3 regions of the Peribacillus sp. YIM B13477 genome follow, and region 3 is predicted to be linked to each of the others. Evidence: predicted binding sites of a transcription regulator. Region 3 holds the regulator's gene; each other region holds the start of a gene.
The links. The regulator LexA, encoded in region 3, represses DNA repair genes until DNA is damaged. The targets are predictions, from matches to a motif close to CGAACATATGTTCG.
Positions count from the first base shown of each region.

Region 1: the regulator LexA is predicted to act here: its motif matches at 1,332-1,345, upstream of uvrB (excinuclease ABC subunit UvrB).
Region 2: the regulator LexA is predicted to act here: its motif matches at 1,541-1,554, upstream of ACFX4H_RS02030 (Y-family DNA polymerase).

Region 1 is NZ_JBHZPD010000006.1:22,918-26,206, forward strand. It holds gene ACFX4H_RS17775 (catalase) at 1-837, shown strand, start outside; gene ACFX4H_RS17780 (CsbA family protein) at 1,027-1,257, shown strand; gene uvrB (excinuclease ABC subunit UvrB) at 1,477-3,289, shown strand, end outside.
Region 2 is NZ_JBHZPD010000001.1:409,287-412,575, forward strand. It holds gene ACFX4H_RS02020 (DUF3221 domain-containing protein) at 1-482, shown strand, start outside; gene ACFX4H_RS02025 (C40 family peptidase) at 534-1,193, opposite strand; gene ACFX4H_RS02030 (Y-family DNA polymerase) at 1,608-2,867, shown strand; gene ACFX4H_RS02035 (YolD-like family protein) at 2,894-3,226, shown strand.
Region 3 is NZ_JBHZPD010000009.1:20,648-23,936, forward strand. It holds gene ACFX4H_RS21870 (DUF896 domain-containing protein) at 44-277, opposite strand; gene ACFX4H_RS21875 (YneB family resolvase-like protein) at 343-999, opposite strand; gene yneA (cell division suppressor protein YneA) at 1,019-1,330, opposite strand; gene lexA (transcriptional repressor LexA) at 1,485-2,108, shown strand; gene ACFX4H_RS21890 (esterase/lipase family protein) at 2,586-3,289, opposite strand, start outside.

The DNA of each region.
Region 1 (3,289 bases), on a different contig from region 3:
CAAGCTACGAACTTCAATCATGCCACACAGGATCTATATGAAGCGATCGAACGCGGGGACTATCCGGAATGGGATCTCAACGTACAGATCATGAGTGATGATGATCATCCTGAGTTGGATTTCGATCCGCTGGATGATACGAAGATCTGGCCGAAAGATGAGTTCCCATGGCTGCATGTCGGTACGATGGTATTGAATAAAAACCCTGAAGACTATTTCACTGAAGTCGAACAGGCTGCATTCGGTACCGGTGTCCTAGTGGATGGACTGGATTTTTCTGATGACAAGATGTTACAGGGACGTACATTCTCTTATTCCGATACACAGCGTCACCGTGTTGGCGCGAATTATTTGCAACTGCCGATCAATGCTCCAAAGAAACGAACTGCCACGAATCAGACTGGCGGACAGATGCAATATGAAGTTGGCAGAGGCAGCCAAAGCCCCCACATCAACTACGAACCATCCACTGTCGGCGGCTTGAAGGAAGCCAATCAAACGGGCAAAGAGTATACACCTATGGTGGAAGGGAAACTTGTCCGTGAGACAATCGATCGCCAAAACAATACGAAACAGGCTGGGGAAACGTTCCGGGAATTCGAGGATTGGGAAAAAGACGATTTAATTTCCAATTTAGTGGCGGCATTGGCTCCTGCCGACAAGCGCATTCAGGAAAAAATGATAGCACTTGCAGAAGAGGCCGATGAAGAGTATGGCCGCAGGTTGAAAGAGGGACTGGCCGCGGCCTCTGAACATACGGAATCTTCAAAACCACTGGGTGGGACGGATAACCCTGAGGATGCCGTTAGAAAAGGACATGAAGCGGATCCATATTGATTGAACTGAAAAGAAGCAAACTTCCTTATAAAGGGGTTTGCCTCTTTTTTTTATGGGCATAATTAATGGATGTGTGGATGCTCTTCCAAGGATGCCTTTTAAAATCAAGCAGGAAATTGATTGGCAAAAAACTTCATAATCATTTAAACTGAAACTACTCTATTTTTCTCTTATAAAGGAGATGAAAAAATGATTAAAATTCTTTCTGCCCTTTTCCTTCCTTGTCTACTTGTCATGCTATTTTCAAGAGTCACCTATAACAATGTCGTAGGCCTTGTTTTAACTGTTGCCTTGATTACAGCGTCCGCATATAAAGGTTATACGCATACAAACTTATTGATCATCGTCGATGCCTTATCCCTGACAGTGGGATTCTGGTTATCAAAAAGAATGATGAAACGTACATCCAAGAGCGCCTGACATCAAAGGTGCTTTTTTTGTACTCAAACCTGTCATTCCCCTCAACACATCATGAAGTTCATTAAAACAAAAATCGAATGGATGTTCGCTTATTGCTGGTTTGTTTTAAGGCTATTGTGGTAGAATGTGTATATATGCTTTATTAAACCGGAATAAATAGAAGGGATATAGGCATGTCCCGTTTTCATATAAAAATATTTCAATAGGAGGCCATGCTTGGTGAAGGATAAGTTTGAGTTAGTCTCAAAATACTCTCCTCAAGGAGATCAGCCGGCAGCAATTGAAATGCTGGTCGAAGGGATTAAGGAAGGCAAGGAAATGCAGACGTTATTGGGGGCAACGGGTACAGGGAAAACGTTCACCGTTTCCAATGTGATCCAAAAGATCAATAAACCGACTCTTGTCATTGCCCACAATAAAACGTTGGCAGGGCAGCTTTACAGTGAGTTCAAAGAGTTCTTCCCTAATAATGCCGTCGAATACTTCGTTAGCTATTATGATTACTACCAGCCAGAGGCTTATGTTCCATCCACGGATACATTCATCGAAAAAGATGCAAGCATCAATGATGAAATCGATAAACTGCGTCACTCGGCCACATCATCTTTGTTCGAAAGGAAAGATGTCATCATCATTGCCAGTGTTTCGTGCATATATGGACTCGGTTCTCCTGAAGAGTACCGGGAGATGGTCGTTTCCCTCCGAACTGGTATGGAAATAGACCGGAATGCCTTGCTGCACAGACTCGTGGATATTCAATATGAGAGGAATGATATTGCTTTCCAACGGGGGACCTTCCGCGTTCGCGGCGACGTCGTCGAAATTTTCCCGGCCTCCCGTGATGAACATTGTGTACGGGTCGAGTTTTTCGGGGATGAGATTGACCGTATCCGTGAAGTCGATGCCCTGACCGGTGAAATTACCGGTGAACGGGAACATATCGCCATTTTTCCGGCTTCCCACTTCGTAACCCGCGAAGAGAAAATGCGGATAGCCATTCAAAATATCGAAACGGAACTGGAAGAGAGACTGAAGGAATTAAGGGAAGATGAAAAGCTCCTTGAAGCACAGCGCTTGGAGCAGCGTACCCGCTATGATTTGGAAATGATGCGGGAAATGGGCTTTTGTTCTGGGATCGAGAACTATTCCCGTCATTTGACGCTTCGTCCCTCAGGTGCGACACCATACACTTTAATAGATTACTTTCCAGAGGATTTCCTATTGGTCGTGGATGAATCACATGTAACCCTTTCGCAAATCCGCGGAATGTTCAATGGAGATCAGGCGCGGAAGCAAGTGCTCGTCGACCATGGCTTCCGTCTGCCGTCCGCGAAAGATAACCGCCCGCTAAGATTTGAAGAATTTGAAAAAAAGGTCCATCAATCCATATTCGTTTCGGCAACTCCGGGACCATATGAACTCGAACATACACCAGAAATGGTTCAGCAAATCATCCGTCCTACCGGATTGCTGGATCCGACGGTAGAAGTGCGGCCGATTGAAGGGCAGATAGATGACCTGATCGGTGAAATACAGGAGCGCGTCAAAAAGAACGAGCGTGTGCTCATAACGACCTTGACGAAAAAGATGTCTGAAGATTTAACTGATTATTTAAAGGAAATCGGCATCAAGGTCCAATATCTTCATTCGGAAGTGAAGACCTTGGAAAGGATAGAAATCATCCGGGAACTCCGAATGGGCAAATATGATGTACTCGTTGGAATCAACCTTTTAAGGGAAGGCCTGGATATTCCGGAAGTGTCGTTAGTGACCATTCTGGATGCCGATAAGGAAGGGTTCCTTCGCTCGGAACGTTCGCTTATTCAAACGATGGGCCGTGCAGCCCGTAATGCCAACGGCCATGTCATCATGTATGCAGACCGCATCACGAATTCGATGGAACTTGCCATCAATGAAACGAGGCGGCGCCGTGAAATCCAGGAGAAGTATAATGAAGAGCATGGAATAATGCCTCAAACCATTCAAAAGGATATCCGTGACTCCATAAGGGCGACGCATGTAGCCGAAGAAG
Region 2 (3,289 bases), on a different contig from region 3:
TTCTGGGTAGCTGTCAATCCCCCGATTGGAACATGGATGAATCCATTGATAAAGGGGAAGAAGGTTTCATTACGGATCTTGATGATAAGAGGATTTTGATTAAAGGGACGTACTATAAGGTGACCAATGATACATATATTCAAGATCAACATGGTAATGACCTCGATTATTCCGAACTGGAAATCGGGATGAAAGTGAAACCATGGCACCGGGGCGGGGTGAAGAAATCATTTCCTGGGAAAGCGGAAGCTGAATTGATTCTTGTTTTGACGGATGAAAACAGCTTAGCCGAACAAAGGGCGGTCATTGCTGCTCTCGATCATGTCAGCAAAGCGGAAAGTCAGCGATTCATGGTTCTCGAAGTCGTCCATTTACCCTCAGAGCATGTTTATAATATCGAAATGATGAATCGTTCAAACTTGGACTCTTCATTCATGGTGACAGTAGAGGATGTAACGGATGAAATATTATATATAAAATAAAACAACCGGACTGAATCACTTTGAATTCTGTCCGGCTGTTTGTCTTGGATTTTATAAAGTTTTCGCACCTAAATATTTTGGTTTCCAATAAGAATTATCCATATCCGTAATGGTTATTCCTTTAGAAGACGTAGCACTAATGAATTGGCCATTTCCGATATAGATCCCAACATGGGATACTCCTGTTCTTCCAGAAGAAGTATCAAAGAATACAAGATCGCCTTTAGATGGTGAAGTTACTTTTAACCCTGTATTGGAATAGAGCAAGGATGTTGTACGCGGTAAGGTAATTCCTTGTGATTTCTGGAATACGTAATAGACGAAGCCTGAACAGTCGAATCCAGTTGGTGTTGTCCCGCCCCATTTGTAGGGTGTGCCGATTAAGGTTTTCGCATAGCTGATCAAGCTAGTATTGTTGACATTATAAACACCAAGTGCATTGAACGTGTTCCGGCCGGCAATTCCGTCGGCAGTCAACCCTTTAGATGTTTGGAATTTTTTTACTGCAGATGTAGAATAGGTGCCGTAATATGTAGTCAGTGAACCTGAATATGTGAAATAACCTTTGGTTTTTAATAGTTGTTGTAGTTGTTTGACATCACTATGTGTCATTCCGGGTCTGAGGGTTTGGTCTCCAATATTGGCAAAGGCTTGCAGTGGGGTTAGCATCATGGCAGATGCAACAGCAGCTGAAGCGATCCATTTCTTCATAATTTTCATTTCCTCTCTATCTATCTCTCTATTATTTCTTAACAATATTATCCTACAATACCATTATGACAAATAGACATAATTTTGGTTACAGTTTCATTACAAAAAATGGGCATTAAGACTGGATTGCAAGTAGACGAAAGTCCGTTGAAAAGGGTGGGGGGATTTTAAAAAACCAAGCATATGGACCTACTTGAAATTATTCAAGCTACCAATTAATCTTTTTCAAAAAAACAAAATGGATACTCAGTTTAAATTTGGTATTTTATCCATTTTTAGTATCTATTATATTTTTCAAGGAAATTACAATAAAAAGTAGAAATTTGTATGAAAACTTCCATTGAATAAGAACGTATATTCGGTTAAAGTTATGAATATAATAAAGCGAACGTATATTCTTGTTAGGGTGAAGAAATGATGGATTATGGGACGATGCCGAAACAATCAATTATGTGTATCGATATGAAAAGTTTTTATGCAAGCTGTTCAGCGGTCATGCTTGGTCTGGACCCGCTTGATTGTTATCTGGCGGTGGTTGGTGATTTGAAGAGGACAGGGAGCATTGTGCTTGCGGCTTCTCCAAAGATGAAGAAGGAATTTGGCATCAAGACAGGTTCGCGGATGTTTGAGATCCCGAATGACCCGAGGATTGTCGTCGTTGAACCTAAAATGGCGACCTATTTAAGGGTTTCGACGGAAATCACCCGCTTGTTCAACCGTTATGTGCCAAAAGAAGCGATTCACGTATATAGTGTGGACGAAAGTTTTGTGAAAGTCGATGGTGCTGCTTCTTTATGGGGAGATGCCCGCATGATAGCTGAAAAGATAAAAGATGAAATTGAACGGGAATTACAGCTCCCCTGTGCCATTGGAATTGGACCGAATATGCTCATGGCAAAACTTTGCCTTGATTTGGAAGCCAAACATAAAGGGATTGCGGAATGGAAGTATGAGGATGTGCCAAGCAAACTTTGGCCGATTTCCCCGCTTCGTGAAATGTGGGGGATCGGCAGTCGCGTAGAAAAAACCCTTCATGGAATGGGGATATTTACGGTTGGGCAGCTTGCCAATTATGATCTTGAATTACTTGAAGCGAAGTTTGGAATTATGGGCAATCAGCTTTACCACCATGCCTGGGGAATAGATTTATCCGATATGGGGGCAGCGATCATCGAAGGGCAGGTCAGCTTCGGCAAAAGTCAAATCCTGTTGCGGGATTATAAGGATGAGCATGAGGTAAAGCAGGTCATGCTGGAAATTTGCGAAGAAGTTGGAAGAAGGGCACGCACCCATCGTAAGGCAGGAAGAACGGTGAGCCTAGGCATTGGTTACAGCAAGGATGAGTTTGGCGGAGGTTTCCATCGTTCGCGTTCGATTAACGAACCGACCAACATCACGATGGAGTTATATAAAGTTTGCCTGGAGCTTTTCCATGAGAACTATAAGCAAAAAACGGTTCGAAGCATAGAGGTCAGACTCTCGAATATTGTGGATGATAATGAAATGCAGCTGACTTTATTTGATGCTTCGCGCTGGAAGAAGCGGGAATTGAGTTACACGGTTGATCGAATCCGCCACAAATATGGAGCCAAATCGTTATTGCGTGCAGTTTCGTATACAGAAGCAGGTACAGCCGTATACCGAAGCAAGCTGCTTGGTGGGCATAAGGCGTAAGGCTGACTTTGAAAGGAGGGAAAAGAATGATTCGTGATCGCGGCCGTATCAAATGGACATCGATGATGTTGCCGGAACATGTGAAGATGCTCCGTGATTGGGCGGTGGAGGATGGCTATGAAACGAAGCGCATCCTGGATGAGCAGCAACTGGAAGAAATGAATGCGGTAATGGGGGAAGCGATGGAGGAAAGAAAGGATGTCACGATTGCTCATTATGAAGGAAACCGGTATCAGCTGTTAATCGGCAGGATCCATTATTATAATGAGCTCACCCAAAAGCTTCATATCGTTGACCGGTTTGAGCAGGCTCACTATATCAGGCTTTCCGATATAGCGGATGTAAGGATAATGGAATGATGAGCGGAAGGGCTGTTCCCCAAGGGACAGCCTTTCAAAACGGCATCGTGATGAAAGGTATCA
Region 3 (3,289 bases):
AAAGAATCCTCAAATGGAATATTCCATCAGAAGAATCCAAGCATTAATGTAAATTTCGTTTTTCTTTTATATTTTTTATCTTTTGAGGAGTGACGTCATTACCCTCTGGATCCACGACTTTCACATGCTCCAACGTGTCGGACATGGATTTTCTGAATGTTTCCAAATACTCACTTCTCAATTGGGTTTGCTCTTTCGCTTCAACTTCCGTCAAGCCTTCACCCTTTGCCTTTTTAGAAAGTTCATTTATACGGGCTATTTTTTCTTTTGATAACATAATTTCGCTCCTTCATAATCTGCGGATATTGTCATGGTATTAAAAAAAAAGCGAAATTACAAGTTCTATGATTTACTTTCCTTTGTATTCATTTGATGTTCGAGAAAACGCCTGTTCACAGTAGCCTTAGATACATTGTATCCAAAGCCCCTTAATGTGGCTGCGATTTCTGAGAATGTTAACCCATTGGCACGCAGTTTAATAATTTCTTCAATAGGAATCTCCATACGGTCCCTTCCAGTGGAATTCCTTTGATTCTGAAGATTTTTTTGAGGACGGTACCCTTTTTCAACGGCTCTCATCATTCCGCGCTTTATTTTAAGATTATGTAGTTTCCTTTGATATTCTTCTACAATGCCCACTATCTGAATGACCATGGCATCCGAATCCGATAACTCCAGCTCCCCATCGTGTGAGAGAGTATAAATTTTCACAGCTTCTTTAAGGATGACATGGAAAAGGGCTATTTTGGCATTCCCTCTTCCCAGTCTTGTTTCATCCTGGATTAATAGCACTTCAGCTTCTTTGGTTTTAAATAGTTCGAGCATGTCAAAAATGCCATCCCGATTCAACTCATAACCACTTGCCTGTTCTTTTATAATGGAGACAACTTCCACATCCATCTTTTCAGCCAATTTGACTAATTCATCTTCCTGCCTTGCCAATGATGTTTCCTGTGACTCTTTTTCGGTGCTGACCCTACAATAGATTACCGCCTTCATAATACCCTACCTTTACTACTTACTGCTCACTGGCCAAATTCTGGACAAGTTCTTCCCCTTTAACCGGTATGACAATGACTTGTCCAGGCTTTATCGAATCCGCGCTGACTCCATTATTCTCTTCTATCCAACCAATGAATTCTTTTTTTGTCAAATTTGATTCTTCATATTTTTCGGCAATTCCCCATAGGGTGTCACCCTCGCTTACTTCTATAGAAAGGAAATCCTTTTTTTGATCATTGTTCAATGTACAAGAGAATAAAATTGAAAAGATGAATACTGATCCCGCTAATAGAATCGTATAAATATAATTTTTGTATAATTTTTTCATAATAATCCCTCCAAAGCGAATGTTCGTTCGTATGTTATGATCAAATTATAATACGAACGTTTGTTTCAGTCAACAACAAATTCGAACTTATGTTTGTATAGAGATGGGGGCCATGCTATAATGTAGCAAAGAACATTGGGGAAGAGGTGCACAAATGACAAAACTATCAAAACGGCAGCAAGATATTCTTGATTTCATTAAAGAAGAGGTCCGCCAAAAAGGGTATCCGCCTTCCGTACGGGAGATTGGCGAAGCAGTGGGACTTGCATCAAGTTCAACAGTACACGGACATTTATCCCGCCTGGAAAGTAAAGGCCTTATTAGACGTGACCCAACCAAGCCAAGGGCCATTGAAATAATGAATTTGGAGGAAGCGAACAATATTCCCAAAGTCAATGTCGTGAACGTGCCGTTACTTGGAAAAGTAACAGCGGGCATGCCGATAACGGCCATTGAGAACATTGAAGAATACTTTCCGCTTCCCGAAAGCATGGTTCCACATGATGACCATGTATTCATGCTGGAAATCATGGGTGAAAGTATGATAGAAGCAGGAATTCATGATGGAGATTATGTCATCGTGAAACAACAAAGCAGTGCCAATAATGGAGATATCGTCGTGGCGATGACGGAAGATGATGAAGCCACTGTAAAACGATTCTTTAAGGAACCGGATTACATAAGGCTTCAGCCTGAGAACTCAAATATGGAACCAATTATTTTACGAGATGTTTCGATACTTGGAAAAGTAATAGGCTTATATAGACAAATACACTAAAAGCGCTTCCCGCGCTTTTTTTGTTTGTTTAATTTATGTCCAGAATTCTCTCAATATGCATATGGAAGAGTAGATATTGAAATATTTTTTAATAGAATCTAGTTTCATGCGAATTTAAACATCCTTTATAAGGGATGAAAGTTACTATCGCCTTTCTCGTAATATGATACTTTGGAAAAAGCTCATTGAAATAAAAAAAAGAGGATTTAAAATCCCCACTTTAATAAGGTTTAGATCGACCAAGTCATTCCACTGTTGAATCTGCACTTGTTGACAACCATTTGCAAGTGCAGGGAAAAAAATACATATATTTATTTTCCCCCGATAACAAACTTCCAACCATATCCATCAGAGACCCGTTGAATTAATACTTCAATAAGTAATTACGACCTGGCTGTTTCCATTGGCTGAATTACCATCTCCCTAGTTACCCCTACCATCAAAATAATGCCTCCTCAACTAAGAGAAGGCATTTCGTTATTTCTCAATATAGACCGAACGAATCAGCGTCCGGGTTCTTACAGTACCATCCACATTTTTTTCCTTAACATCTATTGTTACATTATAAACACCTGACTTAGGTACTTCTGGAAGGGTGCCAGTAAAATTTTCAGTATCCATTGCCTTAATTGAGTTTTTTTCACTAATTTCATTACCGGTTTCATCTATCAGATGAACCAAAAATGTTGTACTGATTGGTCTTTTTTTATCATTCATTGGATTCTTTATTAAAAATTTTGCATCTTTTTGCTTAACTTTACCGGTCATACTTAATGTAATGGGATTCTTTTCGTTAAATTGTGCTGTGAACAGGAAGGCGTCTTTTGGCGATTTAGTCTTCATTCGTACTTTCCAGTCACCAATTTCAAGGTTATTTCTGTAGAATGATTGGATGGTTGCACCATTAAAAAAGGAAGTTTCATTTTTGGCTGAATGAACCTTTAAGGAAGGTGAATACTTTTTATTGGATGGAGAAATCAATTCAACCTCGACTTCATTTGAGGCTGTATATATGCTTATATTACCTGGGGCAGCTTCATTTACATGGAAGCTTTGTTCGACCCAGACATTTTGTTTCAGGACATCACCCAGAACGGTTTGAGCGAGTGCTGTTGTAATGACATCATCTTCAACTCGTTCTTTATAATTAACATGATATGCAGGAATCCCAGCGGTGGATG